3 regions of the Clostridium carnis genome follow, and region 3 is predicted to be linked to each of the others. Evidence: riboswitches for the same ligand, from Rfam matches in the RefSeq annotation. Region 3 holds a riboswitch; each other region holds the start of a gene.
The links. Region 3 has a riboswitch for lysine ahead of ACYQ1T_RS04500 (transporter substrate-binding domain-containing protein). Riboswitches for the same ligand answer to the same signal wherever they lie in the genome.
Positions count from the first base shown of each region.

Region 1: another riboswitch for lysine. It lies ahead of ACYQ1T_RS12355 (APC family permease); the one in region 3 lies ahead of ACYQ1T_RS04500 (transporter substrate-binding domain-containing protein).
Region 2: another riboswitch for lysine. It lies ahead of ACYQ1T_RS05625 (Na+/H+ antiporter NhaC family protein); the one in region 3 lies ahead of ACYQ1T_RS04500 (transporter substrate-binding domain-containing protein).

Region 1 covers NZ_BAAHYS010000001.1:2,560,675-2,566,319, reverse strand. Annotated here, with positions in the region: gene mprF (bifunctional lysylphosphatidylglycerol flippase/synthetase MprF) at 1-355, opposite strand, end outside; gene ACYQ1T_RS12360 (hypothetical protein) at 495-1,058, opposite strand; partial or broken gene ACYQ1T_RS12355 (APC family permease) at 1,207-2,530, opposite strand; lysine riboswitch at 2,617-2,791, opposite strand; gene ACYQ1T_RS12350 (ABC transporter permease) at 2,885-3,676, opposite strand; gene ACYQ1T_RS12345 (ABC transporter permease) at 3,680-4,498, opposite strand; gene ACYQ1T_RS12340 (ABC transporter ATP-binding protein) at 4,501-5,502, opposite strand.
Region 2 covers NZ_BAAHYS010000001.1:1,212,374-1,218,018, reverse strand. Annotated here, with positions in the region: gene ACYQ1T_RS05635 (ACT domain-containing protein) at 1-209, shown strand, start outside; gene ACYQ1T_RS05630 (aminopeptidase P family protein) at 206-1,456, shown strand; lysine riboswitch at 1,546-1,718, shown strand; gene ACYQ1T_RS05625 (Na+/H+ antiporter NhaC family protein) at 1,828-3,564, shown strand; gene ACYQ1T_RS05620 (DUF5680 domain-containing protein) at 3,676-4,131, opposite strand; gene ACYQ1T_RS05615 (aminopeptidase P family protein) at 4,297-5,645, shown strand, end outside.
Region 3 covers NZ_BAAHYS010000001.1:969,420-975,064, reverse strand. Annotated here, with positions in the region: gene ACYQ1T_RS04515 (polysaccharide lyase family 8 super-sandwich domain-containing protein) at 1-227, shown strand, start outside; gene ACYQ1T_RS04510 (Fic family protein) at 435-833, shown strand; T-box leader at 1,041-1,296, shown strand; gene asnA (aspartate--ammonia ligase) at 1,414-2,421, shown strand; lysine riboswitch at 2,551-2,734, shown strand; gene ACYQ1T_RS04500 (transporter substrate-binding domain-containing protein) at 2,928-3,752, shown strand; gene ACYQ1T_RS04495 (amino acid ABC transporter permease) at 3,832-4,614, shown strand; gene ACYQ1T_RS04490 (amino acid ABC transporter ATP-binding protein) at 4,629-5,363, shown strand; gene ACYQ1T_RS04485 (aldo/keto reductase) at 5,469-5,645, shown strand, end outside.

The sequences.
Region 1 (5,645 bases), 1.6 Mb from region 3:
AGGCTGTTCTTAGACTGCCACCTGTTACTCCACCAAAACCTACAAAATTATTTGTTGTATTTGCAATCCATGAAATTTTAAACAATCTTCTTTTAGGAATATTCTTTATACCCAAATCTTTACAAAGTACAATGTCATATAATGTTGTTACAGCTACTGCACCTAGAGATAATACTAAAATCATCATTACTCTTTCATTAGATTCTCCCCTTAAGGTTTTTATAATCTCAATAATATTTAAATTCTTTAATTCTCCTTTTAAAAAGTAAAAAATAACTATAACAGCTATAATCTCTACTATAATTTTTAATAACTGCTTCTTATCCGATAGCAGATACTTCTTTAAACCTTCCATATTTTGATCCCCCTAAGAAATATAATCCTTTTGTTAATATTATGTCTTTTAATATTAATTACATGGCACATAACTCCAACAACTTATTTTCCCACAAAAAAGGTCTTATTTCAATTAAGAATAAGACCTTTTTTATTTATTATTTTACTTCCATGCTTCCTGTTACCTTAGATTTTTCACTTAAATGAAAAGATCCTTTAGCTTCTTCAGTTTTAAAGTATACATTTCCTTCAATTGTAGCATCCTCTAGTTTTACACCATTTTTTTCAATATATACATCGCCTTTAATAGTTCCACCTTCAATTTTAGCATTTTCATCTTTTATTATTAATTTAGGAGTAGTTAAAGTGTACGTAGCTTCTATTGTCTTATCTTCAGCTTTTTTATATAATGCTAAAACACGTGAAGTAGGAACCTTTTTACTTATATCTTCTTTATCAGCTTTATATAATCCACCTTCTAAAACTACATCTTTATTTGTACTTACATCTTTTTCTAATATTATAATCCAACTTTCTTTAGATGCTTTTTCTAAAGTTGCTTCATCAGTTACTCTTGATGGAGAAGTAACTACATCTGGAGCTTCATCTGTAATTTGTGGAGTTTTTTCATTATTTTGTACTTCTTCCTTAGTTGTTTTACCACACCCAACTAATAAAGTAACTCCAAGGATTAATGATAAAATAAGTGATCTAAATTTCATTTTAAATTCCTCCTTAATTTTCTTGCTCAAAAATAATTTACCCCTAAATTAAAAATTTATTTATTTAAAACTAAAAAAGGCAGATTCGTATTATACTAAATCTGCCTTTGTATTTCAGTTAATATTAAATATTCTTATAATTATATTTCTAATTACTAATTTTATTTTTGTGATGATTATATATATAAAATGGAACTCCTAGTAACATTAATATAAATCCCCACATTACAGTTTCAGCACCTGATCCATATATAGTCCATATTGTATAAACAAATGCTAATATTGGAATCAAAGATTTTTTTATAAATATTCTAAAGTTAAATTCTTTATGTCCCTTAAACATTAACATTATTTCTGCTGCTGCTGTTAGTAAATAAATTGGTAAAAATGCTAACGTTGCAAGTATTGTTATAAATGTAAATGCTGATACCATACTTTTTTGATAGTTCATTACTAAAAGTATATTTACTAAAATAGATCCTGTTATTAAAGCTTTTGCTGGTGTTGCATACTTTGGATGTAATTCTCCAAAGTATTTTGGAAATACTCCATCTTCCCCTGCTGCATAAGCAACTCTCGCTGTAGATAATAACCATCCTATAGTAGGTTCCTAATATACATACAATTACTGCTATAGTTAATGGTTTTCCTATTGATGTTCCTAATATATTAGTTAGTATATCTGTAAGTGGTGCTGAACTTGCTGCAAGTTTATCATTAGGCATAGCTCCCATACTAGCAATACTTATTAGTATATAAATAATAGATGCAATTAACATACCATAAATAGTACTCTTTTTTACATTTTTTTCTGGATTACTAATTTCTCCTGCCGTAACTGTAGCACTTTCAAGTCCAACAAAAGCCCATAAAGTTGAAGCTGCAGCTAATGGTACTGTATTTAATCCCTTTTCTGCTGGTAATAAAGGCATTAAATTTGATGAATCAAAATTTAAAAATGCTACTATTATAAATAATGCAAAAAATACTATTTTAAAAACAGTTGCAAAAGATTGAATCTTTCCTGCTTTTTTTACACCTACTATATTTATTATAGTAAAAATCCATAATATTGAACTTGTATAAATTATAGATATTATTGGTTTATTAAGAGCTGGTATTACAGCTGCACTATAACTAGATAATGCTACTATTATAGCCGCATTCCCTATCCAAGAACCATTCCAATAAAGCCATGCACTTAAAAAACCTACAAACTCCCCAAAAGCTTCTTTAGTATATTGATATGCTCCACCTGTAGCTGGATATTTAGAACCAAGATTTGCAAAAGAAATTGCTATTAATATTGATCCAATTGATGTAATTCCCCATGCTATTAATGTGGCAAAAGGCCCTGATACCTCTGCAAGAGTTGCCGGTAACATAAATACCCCTGAGCCTATCATATTTCCACAAACAAGCATTGTAGCCATAAATAAGCTAATTTCTTTTTTTAAATTATTGTTTTTCATATGTTTTCTTCTCCTATGTTTTAAGATAAAAAAATAGGCTCAAAGACTATTCTTCGAGCTTGTACTTGGTATAAAACTTTTACAAACACAAAGATAGCGCTTCACAATATTTATTGTGACAGTTTTGTATATATTTTATACAAACCCAATGTAAAATCTTAAAGCTTAAATCTTACACTTCGGCATCAATACCTTTTACATTATCTCTTCGTGCTTAACTCCTTAATGTTACTCTTTATTGATGCAACCTCTATCTTACCTATTATATTTTCACATGCTATTGTAACAAATATCTAAAAAAAGTCAAAGGCATTATTTTCAAGTATTTAATTTAACCCTATAATATCTTATAATTTAACTTCCAGCACTTTCATATACTCTTATACCACTTAACCAAATAAAATAAGCTACTATAATTGATATTAAGCTAACTACACAAGGTAAAATAACTCCTGTTTTAAAACTTCCCTTTCCTATAAAATAAGCGCCTGGAAAATATCCAGTAAAAGCAAATGGAATTATAAATGTTAAAATAAATTTAATTCCTGAATTATATATTTTTATAGGATATTTAGCAAAAGAACTTATTTGATATGCCATAAATAAATATGACTGTGCAAATTTAACCCAAAAAGCTAAAGAAGTTGTTGCGAGCTTTATAGCTGTATATATTAAAGTGGCACAAAAAACAGTAAAAACAAATAAAGTAACTACCTTTATATTATAATTAATTCCAAGTTTACTTGATGATATTCCAACTAAAGAAACTCCTATTATAATTTCCCCAAAACCATCTGGTTGAAAACTTTCTGAAATAACTTGAAATAAAGGATTTAAAGGTCTTAATAAATATTTATCAAATTCTCCCTTAACTATTGTTTTCCAACTAAATATCCATAAATAATCTGTAAATACATGATCTATCCCTCTAGGTATTTGAGCAAAACCATATATAAATAATATTTCATAAAAACTCCATCCTTCTAAAGTTGGTATTACATTAAATATAAGTCTAATAAAAATTACTCCTGTAAATTGTACAAGGATAAACCCAATAAGTCCTAATATAAAATCTGTTCTATATTCCATTAAACTTTTAATATATTGCTGCAAAAACTTAAAATATAATCTTATATATTTCCACATGATCTACCCTCCTAAAATAGTTAATTCTTTAATTAATGATTTCCACATACTTCTAGCTATAAAAGCTAAAACACAAACCCATATTAGCTGTATAAACATAGCATTTATACTTTCCATATATGTTAGTTTTCCTAAATAAATCATACTTGGAGTATAAATCATAGAGCCAAATGGAAGAATATTAAAAATATTTTGTAACCAATTTGGAAAGAAGGTAATTGGAATTAATGCTCCTGAAAGCAACTGGATTATAGCCTGCATAATTTGTGATAATCCCCACATATTTGTTATTTTAAAAGATAAAAGACCAAAGGCATAACTATAATAAAAACTAATTATAAACCCTAAAAAGATACTTATAAAATAAAAAATAATATTAAGTAAATTAATATTTCCAGTATATTTAAAAAACAAAAATGTAACTGCAAAAAATCCTATTATAAAAACTACAATAAAGTTATATAATAAATTTCCTAAACCTTCAAATAGCATTCTTTTTTCAAAATTTATAGGTCTAATTAAATTTATAGCAATTGATCCATCTTTAACTTCTCTGCTTATTAAATGAGCTACATCAGCATTTACTATTGCACCTGTAATAAAAGAAATAAGAACATAAATAATCATTTCATTAAGTGTAAATCCATTAATTATATCTACTTCTGAACTACTATATATTGCTTTCCAAAGATAGTATGTTACTGCAAGTATCATTAATTCTCCAAAGAAAAATATAATAGCATTAGCTCTATATGATAAATTTCTTTGAAAAGAATTTCTTGCAAATGTTAGATATGATTTTACTCCTTTAAACTTACTCATATCTACACCTCATTTCTATAAATCTTCTTTATAATATCCTCTATACTAGTTTCTTTTATTGAAAAATCTATTATTTCATAATTTTTCATTATGTAAGCTATTATTTCTGAAGATGACACTTTATTTTTATTAAACTTAATTATTAGCCTATTCTCGTTTTCCTTTAGCTCTAACTCTTCACTATTTAAATTAAACTTCTTATTAATATTCATATTAGATAAATGTTTTATATTTTTTATTTGAAATTCAAGCTTAGTTATATATCCATACTTTTCTTTTATTTCTGATAAGCTTCCATCATATAATTTTATTCCCTTATCAATAATAATAATTCTATTACATAATTCCTCTATATCATTTAAATCATGAGTTGTTAATATTATAGTTGTTCCATACTTTGTATTTATCTGTTTTATAGCTTGTCTTACATTTTCCTTTACAACTACATCTAGTCCTATAGTAGGTTCGTCTAAGTATATCACCTTAGGATTATGAAGTAATGCAGCTGCTAAATCTGCCCTCATTCTCTGACCTAATGATAAAGTTCTAACTGGGCTTAGTATAAAATCCTCTAATTCTAATATCTCATTTAAAAATTTCATCCTCTCCTCATAATCTTCTTTAGATACATCATAAATATCCTTTAATAAAGAAAAGGTTTCAGAAAGAGGTAAATCCCACCATAGCTGAGTTCTTTGACCAAATACTACACCAATATCTCTAGCATTTTTCTCTCTATTTTCATAAGGTATAACTCCATTTACTTTTACACTTCCACTTGTAGGTGTTAGGATACCTGTTATCATTTTTATAGTTGTTGACTTTCCTGCCCCATTTGCTCCTATATATCCTGCTACTTCTCCTCTTTCTATTTCAAAACTTATATTATCAACTGCCTTTTTAGTTATATACTCCTTTGAAAAAAAAGATTTAATCGCGCCTTTAAATCCAGGATACTTTTTGCTACTTTTAAATTCCTTTGATAAATTTTCAACTTTAATCAATGCTTTTACCTCCAGATGTAATTACTGTTAAATTCTATACTCCATCTTAAGACTGCATCATACAACTGTCAATTTATTCCTTACTATTTTTATATTTAACCTAATATTTTGGATAGATATACAAAATTACTTAATTTAGTTAT
Region 2 (5,645 bases), 240 kb from region 3:
TTTTAGATTGCATAGCTTTTAATAGAGGAAATGTATTAACAATAAATCAAGATATACCAATAAATATGACTGCTAATGTCACAATTACTTTAGATATATCTAATATGAAGAAAGATTTAAGGCACTTAGTAAATACATTAAAATCATTAAAAAACGTAGTTAGTGTTAAGTTGCTAGCTATGGAGGAAAAAAGGGGATGTGAACTTTGAATAAGGAATTTTATAAAAATAATAGAGAAAAAGTATTAAATGATATAAAGGATAATTCTATTGTCATATTGTTTGCAGGAAATGCACCTAAAAAAACTGCAGACGAAAAATATCAGTTTACTCCAAATAGAAATTTTTATTATTTAACAGGAATAGCGGAAGAAAATCATATTTTAGTTATGAGTAAAATAAATGGAGAGAAAAATTCCAAGTTATTTATAAAGGATATAGATCCAATAGCTGAAAAATGGGAAGGCAAATCTATAAGAAAACAAGAAGTATTTGATGTTTGTGAAATTAACGATGTTGATTATAAAAGTAATATAGACTCTTTTATAAATAGAATAATATCACAAAGAGAAGAATTAAATTTATATTTAGATTTAGAAAGAGATAACTATAGTTCAAGATTAAGTATTTCAGAGGAGTTTTCTAGGGAAATATGCAGGAAATATCCACAATTAAATATAAAGAATATTTATAGTATTATATCTAGATATAGGCTTGTAAAAACAAAAGAAGAGATAGCTGAAATACAAAAAGCTATAGATATTACAATAGAGGGTGTAAATCTGTTAATGAAGAGCTCAAAGGCTGGATTAAAAGAGTATGAATTAGAGGCATATTTTGATTTTGTTTGTAAGAGTAATGGAGTTAAAGATTTTGCCTTTAAAACAATAGCAGCTGCAGGGGAAAATGCAACAATACTTCATTATGTTGATAATAATTCAGAATTAAAAGATGGAGATTTAATTTTATTTGATTTAGGAGCTCAACATAATTACTATAATGGAGATATATCAAGGACATTTCCTATAAATGGAGTATTTTCTGATAGACAAAAAGAAGTTTATAATGCTGTTTTAAGAGTTAATGAAAAGGTAATTAAGTCAATGAAGCCAGGAGTGAAATTTTTAGAACTTAATAAACAGGCTAAGGATTGGATTGCAGATGAGTGTATTTCACTAGGTTTAATAACAAATAAAGAAGATGTTACAAAGTATTATTATCATAGTATAGGACATAGTTTAGGAATGGATACTCATGATTCAGATATGCCAAATAGAGATGTAACATTTGAAGCTGGAATGGTTTATACTGTTGAACCGGGAATTTATATACAAGAAGAGGGTATAGGTATAAGAATAGAAGATGATATACTTATAACGGAAGATGGCTATGATATCTTAACAAAAAATATGATAAAAACAGTAGAGGACATAGAAGCATTTATGAAAAGTAATTAAGCTTTAAATGTTAAAATTTTCTGAATATGTAATAAGAGATATTGCATGAAAGTAATAATATCTATATAATTTAATTAAACGTGAATAATAAAAAGAGTAGAGGCGCGTTAATTAATAGTACTGCTAATGAGGTAAGCACTAAGATTTAGTAGGAAAGGAGTTATCGCCGAAGCATACAACTAATGCTTTAAGGTTGTATAGCTGGGGTTGCATAAAATATGTGCAACACTGTCACAAAATTTTGTGGTGAGCTATTATTTGAGGATTTTTTAGTATATTATTTGAAGTATATCTAGAGCCTTGAGTGAAAACTCAAGGCTCTTTTTTACTACTTTTTAATTATTCACAATAATTAGAAGGGAGAAATTAAAATGAAAAACAACAGAAATTTAAGGGTATTTTTGATGACTATTATGATGTTAGTTCTATCGACATCGGTAGTTTTTGCAGCGGAGGTAGATGCGGCAACTAAAAATGCAGATCATTATGGGTTACTAACTTTAATACCACCAATAATTGCCATAGTGTTAGCATTTTTAACTAAGAACGTTATAATATCATTATTTATTGGGGTATTATCAGGAACTTTTTTAGTGCAGTTAACTAATAATAGTTTGGGGGGGGCTTTTATTCAATCATTCATAGATTTTGTTTCTAGAGCATTAAATTCTCTTGCAGATCCATGGAATGCAGGTATTATATTACAAGTATTAGCTATTGGAGGTGTTATTCATTTAGTAGCTAAAATGGGTGGAGCTAAAGCTATTGCTGAGGCATTAGCTAAAAAAGCTAAAACTGCTCGAAGTGCTCAAATGGTAACTTTATTATTAGGAATAGCAGTGTTTTTTGATGACTATGCAAATTCATTAATAGTTGGACCTATAATGAAGCCAGTAGCAGATAAAATGAATATATCTAGAGAGAGATTAGCATTTATAATTGATGCTACGGCAGCACCAATAGCAGGACTAGCTATTATTTCAACATGGATAGGACTTGAGGTTGGTTTAATAAATGATGCGTTTGCAAATGGAATAGGTCAACAAGTAGATGCTTTTGGAATATTCCTACAAACAATACCATATAGATTCTATAACATATTAATTATAGCATTTGTATTTATAACATCATTACTTTTAAAGGATTTTGGACCAATGTATAAAGCTGAAATAGCAGCAAGAAGAAGAAAGCTTCATTTAGAAGATGAAGTTGCTATAGAAGACAATAAAAATACACTTGATAATTCAGATCTAGAGCCAAAAGAAGGCGTTAAATTAAGTGTATGGAATGCTATAATTCCAATAGGAACTTTAGTAATTACAGCATTAATTTGTTTCTATTATAGTGGATATACTACTATAATGGGGGGAGAAGATATAGCTATACAGCAATTAATAACTAATTCACCAACATCCCTTGAAGCAATACAAAAGATTTTTGGTAATTCAGATGCTTCAGTAGCATTATTCCAATCTGCATTAATAGCTAGTATAGTAGCTATAGCAATGGGAGTATTTAAAAAAATATTTACTTTATCAGAAGCTATTGACACTTGGATAGATGGAATGAAACCATTAATTATAACTGGAGTTATATTAATATTAGCATGGTCATTAGGATCAGTAATTAAAGATTTAGGAACTGCAAAATATCTAGTTTCTATGTTATCAGGATCACTTCCATATTTCTTATTACCAAGTTTAATATTTATGCTTGGAGCAGTAATATCATTTGCAACGGGAACAGCATATGGAACTATGGGGATATTAATGCCACTAGCAATTCCACTAGCATATTCAATAAATCCAGATATGAGTTATGTTATAGTAAGTACAAGTGCCGTACTAACAGGAGCAATATTTGGGGATCATTGCTCACCAATATCAGATACAACTATACTTTCTTCAATGGGAGCTGGATGTAATCATATAGCTCACGTTAAGACACAAATGTGGTATTCATTATTTATAGCATCTATAACAGTAGTATTTGGATATATACCAGCAGGATTTGGATTACCATGGTATATTGTTTTACCAATATCCTTATTAGCAGTATTTATAGGGGTTCAATTGTTAGGAAAGAAAGTAGAAGTAAAAGCAGAATAACTAGAAAATATATACAAAAAATTTTTATAATATATAGGAATTAGATTTAAAATATAATTAAGCTTAATAAACCAAAAGGTAGAAGAATAAAACTCTTCTACCTTTTTCAATTTAATGAAGTTTTCCACCATGGAAGTGAAGTTTAAATATTTCATTGCCATTATGTTTTATAGTTTCTACTCCGTTAAAAGAACTAACATCTCCATCCCAGTTACATTCATATATAAAATCATCATCCTCTAAATATTTTGGACCTCTAAAAGGTGATTCAGAGCTAACATTTTTTAATGCCTTCTTTAAAAAAGAAGAAAATCCACTTGGAATATCATCAGTTAAAAGTTGTCCTTTATAATTCATTCCCCAACAAACCTTTTCATTATGCCAAATTAATTCTTCACCAATGAAATTTTTATTACCAACATAGCTATCTAGATAGTAGTAATTATATTTTTTAAAAGCATAATCTTTAGAGCTTGGCCTAGAAGGCTCTTCTCTTTTTATACCAGAAGCATAAGTATTTTGTTTAGCCTCTACTAAAAATTTTTTGAATTTCAATAAGTCTCCCATATAAGTTCCTCCTTTTAAATACCATATATTAAATTATATAAAAAAAAATCTCACTATTCAACAAAGTTTTCAGAATATAAAATAAATTTTAAATAAACAGAATATATAATATAATTACTGATATGTAATGTATAATTATATTATGAAAATTAAGGGGGCAATAGAATGGAAAATATAAATAAACTAAGACAAATAATGAAAAAAAATAATATAACTCATTATATAATACCAAGTAGTGATCCTCATCAAAGTGAATATGTATGTGAGTATTATAAAGGTAGAGCATATATTTCAGGATTTACTGGATCAGCAGGTACACTTTTAGTTGCTTTAGACAAAGCTATGTTATGGACTGATGGTAGATATTTTATTCAAGCAGATAAAGAGCTTGAAGGTAGAGGAATAGATTTAATGAAAATGAGAACTGTAGGATATCCAACTTTAGAGGAATGGATTGAGGGAAATTTAAAGGATGGAGATACTTTAGGATTTGATGGAAGTGTAATTTCAACAAATGAATATAAAAAATTATTAGATCTATCAACAGAAAATAAATTTAATATAAATATGAATAAAGATTTATTGGAAGAGTGTTGGTCTAATAGAGGTAATTTACCTAAAGAAAAAATATTTCTACATGATGTAAAATTTGCAGGAAAGTCTGCGAAAGAAAAGATTAAAGAAGTAAGAGAATATATGGAAGGTGTAAATGCTAAAAATTATATAATATCATCATTAGATGATATAGCATGGTTATTTAACATAAGAGGTAATGATGTTAAATTTAATCCTGTAGCTCTTGCGTATGCAATAATATCAGATAATAAAGCTAATCTTTATATAGATATGGATAAGATTGATGAGAATATATTATTATCATTAAAAGAAGAAGGTATAGATGTTTATAGTTATAATTCAATAGAAGAGGATGCTAAAAAATTGACTTGTACTGTTATTATTGATAGTAATAAAGTTAATGCAAAAATATATTCTTTAATTAATAAAGAAGTAAAGATAATAGAAGAAGTGAATATAACTACTAAATTAAAGGCTATTAAAAATAATATTGAAATAGATAACATAGAAAATTCCCAAGTTAGAGATGGAGTTGCTATGGTTAAATTTATAAAATGGTTAGATGAATCTATAGGAAAAGAAAAGGTAACAGAAATAAGTGCTGCTGAAAAGCTAACTTCATTTAGAGAAGAAGGAGAATATTTTAAAGGGCCTAGCTTTGGAACTATAGGTGGATATAAGGATCATGCAGCTATGATGCATTATTCAGCTACAGAGGAAAGTCAATATGAATTAAAGAATGAAGGACTATTCCTTGTAGATTCAGGTGGACAATATTTAGATGGAACTACTGATATAACAAGAACCTTTGTACTCGGAAATATATCAGAGGAAGAAAAGAGAGATTTTACACTTGTATTAAAGGGACATATTGGATTGTCTATGGCAAAATTTTTAAAGGGCTGCACAGGAGTAAATCTTGATATATTGGCAAGAAG
Region 3 (5,645 bases):
AAAAAGCTTCAGTAATGACACAAATATCTAATGGATATTTAGATATATCTATTTCTGATCCAACTATGGAGAATAATGGAACAATAGAAATTGATATAGATAAACCAAATTTAACAGCAGTAAACCTTGATAGCAGAATTAAAGTTATATCTTCTGGAAATAAAACACATATTTCTGTAGATGTTTCAAATGCGCAAGGACAAGCTATTACTGCAAGATTTAAATAAAATAGTTATATTATTAGAATAAATATATAATTTATAGAAATACCATAAAAATAACTTCTTAAATTAAGGAGTTATTTTTATTTTAGAAAAAACAATTTACGTCACAACAATGATATAATAAATTTAATATATTAACTATAAGGTATAAAAAGTAAAATAATATGAAAAATATATAAAATTGAATATAAATTGGTATGAGGTGATAATATGTTTAAAGCAATAGATGAAAAAAAGATAATACTTGATGGTAAGAGACCTTTAGATAAAAAAGCACTTGAGAATTTGAAAAAATATTTTGATGTAGAGTTAACATATAATTCAAATGCTATAGAAGGAAATACTTTAACAATAACCGAGACTAAAGTTATATTAGAAGATGGGCTTACAATTGGAAAAGGGAAAAGTTTAAAAGAACATTTGGAAGTTATAAATCATAAAGAGGCAATAGATTATATTGATGATATAATTAGTAAAAATTTAGACATTAGTGAAAGAGTTATAAAAGATTTACATTATATAATTTTAAAAGGAATAGATAATAAGAATGCTGGGCAATATAGAAATACCAATGTTTTAATAAGTGGTAGTTCACATAGACCAATATAACATTTTTTAGTTAGAGAGAAGATGTTGAGAGAAGCCTAGACACTTATTTATATATAGTTAGATAGAATTAAATAATAAATTAACCCATAGATATAATTATATTTAAAATAAAATATTTTAAATTAAAAGGATATAAATTATAAAAAAAATTATGAAAAACTATTTACAAGATAAAAAAAAGATGATAATATTGTTATCAATAAATGTTTAATAGCGTTGAAGAGAAGAAGTAGGATTAATGTAGCTTTTCAGAGAGTCCCAGTAGCTGTGAAGGGATAAGTAAGTTAGTTTGAATAACATCTCAGAGCTGTACTCCCAAAGATAACAACCAGTAGGCAGTACCGGAGGCAACCGTTAAAGTGCTATAGTATAATCAATTTAATTGACGTACTAGAAGAGGTTATTATTGTGAGATAATGATAAATTAAGGTGGTAACACGTGAGTACAACTCTCGTCCTTTTATATAAGGGATGAGAGTTTTTTTGTATTTATAAATAAAGTAAGGCGCCAAAAATTTTATTTTAAATATAATAAAAATCTAAAAAATTATATTTGAATATGGAGGAATTAATTATGAAAATAGAAGGAATAATCATACCAAAGGAATATAAATCAAGTAGCACATTAATAGAAACAGAAGTGTATATCAAGCAAATTAAGGACTTCTTTGAAAGAAAGCTAGCAGAAAAACTTAAGTTAACAAGAGTTTCAGCACCTTTATTTGTAGATGGTAAAAGTGGATTAAATGATAACCTAAACGGGGTAGAAAGACCAGTTGCTTTTGATTTATTAGCTACAGGTAAGGATGTAGAAATAGTACATTCTCTAGCTAAATGGAAGAGAATGAGTCTTCATAGATATGGATTTAACGTTGGTGAAGGCTTATATGCTGATATGAATGCAATTAGAAGAGATGAAGAACTTGATAACTTACATTCTATATATGTTGACCAATGGGATTGGGAAAAGATAATTACAAAAGAAGAAAGAACAGAAGAAAAATTAAAAGAAGTAGTAAACACTATATATAGTGTTTTCAAAGAAACAGAAAAGTTTGTTCACAGTGAGTTAGTTAAAGGAGAAGATAAACTTCCAGAAAGTATATACTTCATAACAACTCAAGAACTTGAAGATAAATACCCAGAGCTTACTACTAAAGAAAGAGAAGATGCTATATGTAAAGAGTATGGAGCGGTATTTATAATGCAAATCGGTGGAGTTCTTAAATCAGGTGAAAAGCATGATGGTAGAAGCCCAGATTATGATGATTGGACTTTAAACGGAGATATATTATTCTGGTATCCATTATTAGATAGAGCTGTAGAATTATCATCAATGGGAATAAGAGTTGATGAAAAAGCTCTTGATTATCAATTAAAAGTTTCAGGAAATGATAGTAGAAGAGAATTAGATTTCCATAAAAAGCTTTTAAATGGCGAACTTCCATATACTATAGGTGGTGGAATTGGTCAATCAAGAATATGTATGTACTTTTTAAACAAAGCTCATATAGGAGAAGTTCAAGCTTCAGTATGGGATGAAAAAAATATTAAAATTTGTAGTGAGCATAACATAAACTTACTTTAAAAAATATCAATAGATATATTTATAAATTAATTATTAAAAGAATATTGAAAAAATATTAATAAATATATTGACATGTATATTATAGAGGTGTAAACTTTAAAACATAATTTAATAATTACCTCACTTTACTAGTGAGGTAGAGGCGCAATATTTAACAGTCCTTAGCGGAGCTAGAGAAAGCTATGAAACTAAGGAGAAGGAAATATTGCCGAAGCTTATAATATTTCTCAGTATTATTTGCTGGGTCTGCAATTAAGAGTTGCAGGACTGTCTTAACAAACATCCCAGTTTGTTAAGTTGTGCTATCTCATTTGGGTAAGGAAGGGGGAAATAGGATAACTATATGAATGTTAGGACCTATGGCTCGCCATAGGTCTTTTTTGTATAAAAAAATACAAATATTAAATTAATTATAAGAAGATAGCAATGAAAATTATTGGAAGTTTAATAAATAAATCAAATAAGTGTACAAGCAAGTACATGAGATATAAGAAGGAGAGATAAAAATGAAAAAGAAAATATCAGCAATATTATTAATAATAATGTCAGTAGTTATGACTTTAACTGGATGTGGATCAAAAGGAAATGCTTCAGAGGAGGATACTTTTAAAGTAGGTATGGAAGCTGGATACCCGCCATTTAACTGGACACAAAAGGATGATTCTAATGGTGCTGTTAAAATTGAAGGTACTTCAGAATATGCAGGTGGATATGATGTGGAAATAGCAAAAAAGATAGCAGAAGGTCTAGGTAAAAAGTTAGTTATTGTAAAAACAGAGTGGGATGGACTTGTACCAGCTTTAGTTTCAGGAAAAATAGATGGGATAATAGCAGGTATGTCTCCAACAGCTGAACGTAGAAAAACTATAGATTTTTCAAACAACTATTATAAATCACAATTAGTTATGATGGTTAAAAAGGGTGGAAAATACGATAATGCTACATCAATACAAGACTTCAGTGGAGCAAAGGTAACAGGTCAATTAAATACATTCCATTATTCAGTAATTGATCAAATAAAAGGAGTAAACAAAGAGACAGCTATGGATAACTTCCCTGCAATGAGAGTTGCTTTAGAAGCAGGGGTTTTAGATGGATATGTATCAGAGCGTCCAGAAGGTATTAGTGCTGAAAGTGCAAATTCAAATTTAAAAATGGTTGAATTTAAAGATGGATTTGTAGCATCAGAAGAAGATACAACAACAGCTGTAGGACTTAGAAAAGATAGTGAATTAACATCAAAAATAAATGAGATATTATCAAAGACAACATTAGATGAACAAACTAAAATTATGGAAAATGCAATAAAAAATCAACCAGCAGCAAAATAGCTAAAAATTATCTAGGTTTATTAATTAATAATTAAGTTAGTGTATAAGAATTTACTAAATATTTAAAGGAGATATTTATATGAGTTTAGAATGGATAATAAAAATATTTACTGAAAACTGGCAAATGCTAATTAGAGGAGCAGGAGTTACATTATATATCTCCATGATTGGTACAATTATTGGAACTATAATAGGGCTACTAATTGGAGTAGTTAGAACTATTCCAATTCCAGATAAAGGAGTAAAAAGAATAGTATTAAAAACATCAAACACAATAATATCTATTTATACAGAATTCTTTAGAGGAACGCCAATGATAGTACAAGCTATGGTAATTTACTATGGTTCAGCTTTAGCATTTGGAGTAGATATTAATAGAGTAGTAGCAGCAATATTTATAGTTTCCATAAATACTGGTGCATATATGACAGAAATAGTAAGAGGCGGTATATTATCAGTAGATAAAGGACAATTTGAAGCTGCACAAGCAATAGGAATGACTCATGTACAAACAATGAAAAATGTTGTACTTCCACAAGTTATTAGAAATATATTACCAGCAACAGGAAATGAATTTGTTATTAACATAAAGGATACAGCGGTTTTAAATGTTATATCAGTAACAGAATTATATTTCCAAACTAAAACAGTATCAGGAAATAATTTTAGATATTTTGAAACATTCTTTATTACATGTATTATTTACTTTATAATGACATTCACAGTTACAAGAATATTACGTTATATAGAAAGAAAATTAGATGGACCAGAAGACTATATACTTTATGCTAATCAAATGCAAGTAGAAGCACCAGAGAAAGCTATAAGTAAAGCTAGAAAAAATAATGGAGAAAGAATTTAAGAGGAGGGACTAAAATGAAAAAAGTAATAGATATTCAACATTTAAGCAAAACCTTTGGAACTCATGAAGTTTTAAAAGACATAGACTTTTCAGTAGATAAGGGAGAAGTGGTATGTATTATAGGTTCATCAGGTTCTGGGAAGTCAACTCTTCTTAGATGTGTTAATCTCCTAGAAAAACCAACTGGTGGACAAATAATGTATAAGGGAAAAAATATTCTAGAGGATATGCATGATATTTATGAATATCGTACAAAACTAGGAATGGTGTTTCAACAATTTAATTTATTTAATAACCATGATGTATTAAGCAATTGTGTAGTAGGGCAAATGAAAGTATTAAAGCGTTCTAAGGAGGAAGCAGAAAAAATTGCTATGAAATACCTAAAAATAGTTGGAATGGATAGCTTTATAAATGCTAAGCCAAAACAACTATCAGGTGGGCAAAAACAACGTGTAGCCATTGCTAGAGCTTTATCAATGGAACCTGATGTAATACTTTTTGACGAACCAACATCAGCACTAGATCCAGAAATGGTAGGAGAAGTTTTAAAAATAATGAAAGAACTTGCTAAAACAGGTCTTACAATGCTAGTTGTAACCCATGAAATGGGCTTTGCAAAGGAAGTTTCAAATAGAATTGTATTTATGGATAAAGGTGTTATAGAAGAAGAAGGAACACCAGAAGAAATATTTAATAATCCAAAGAAGCAACGTACAAAGGAGTTCTTAAAAAGAACTTTAGAATAAAGTTTATTATATTAAGTAAATATATTATATGGTGAAAGATTTTTCTCTAATCCCTTTTATGATACAATGAAAATATAAGTTCTAAAATAGTTTGGAGGGTATGAGATGAGAAAAATTAATATTGGTAAGTCAGACTTTAAAGCTTCAGAAATTGTATTAGGTTGTATGAGAATTAATAATATGTCAGAAGAAGAATTATCTAATTATATTGATATTGCCATATCAGAAGGGATTACTCTTTTTGATCATGCTGATATTTATGGCAAAGGTGAATGTGAGGAG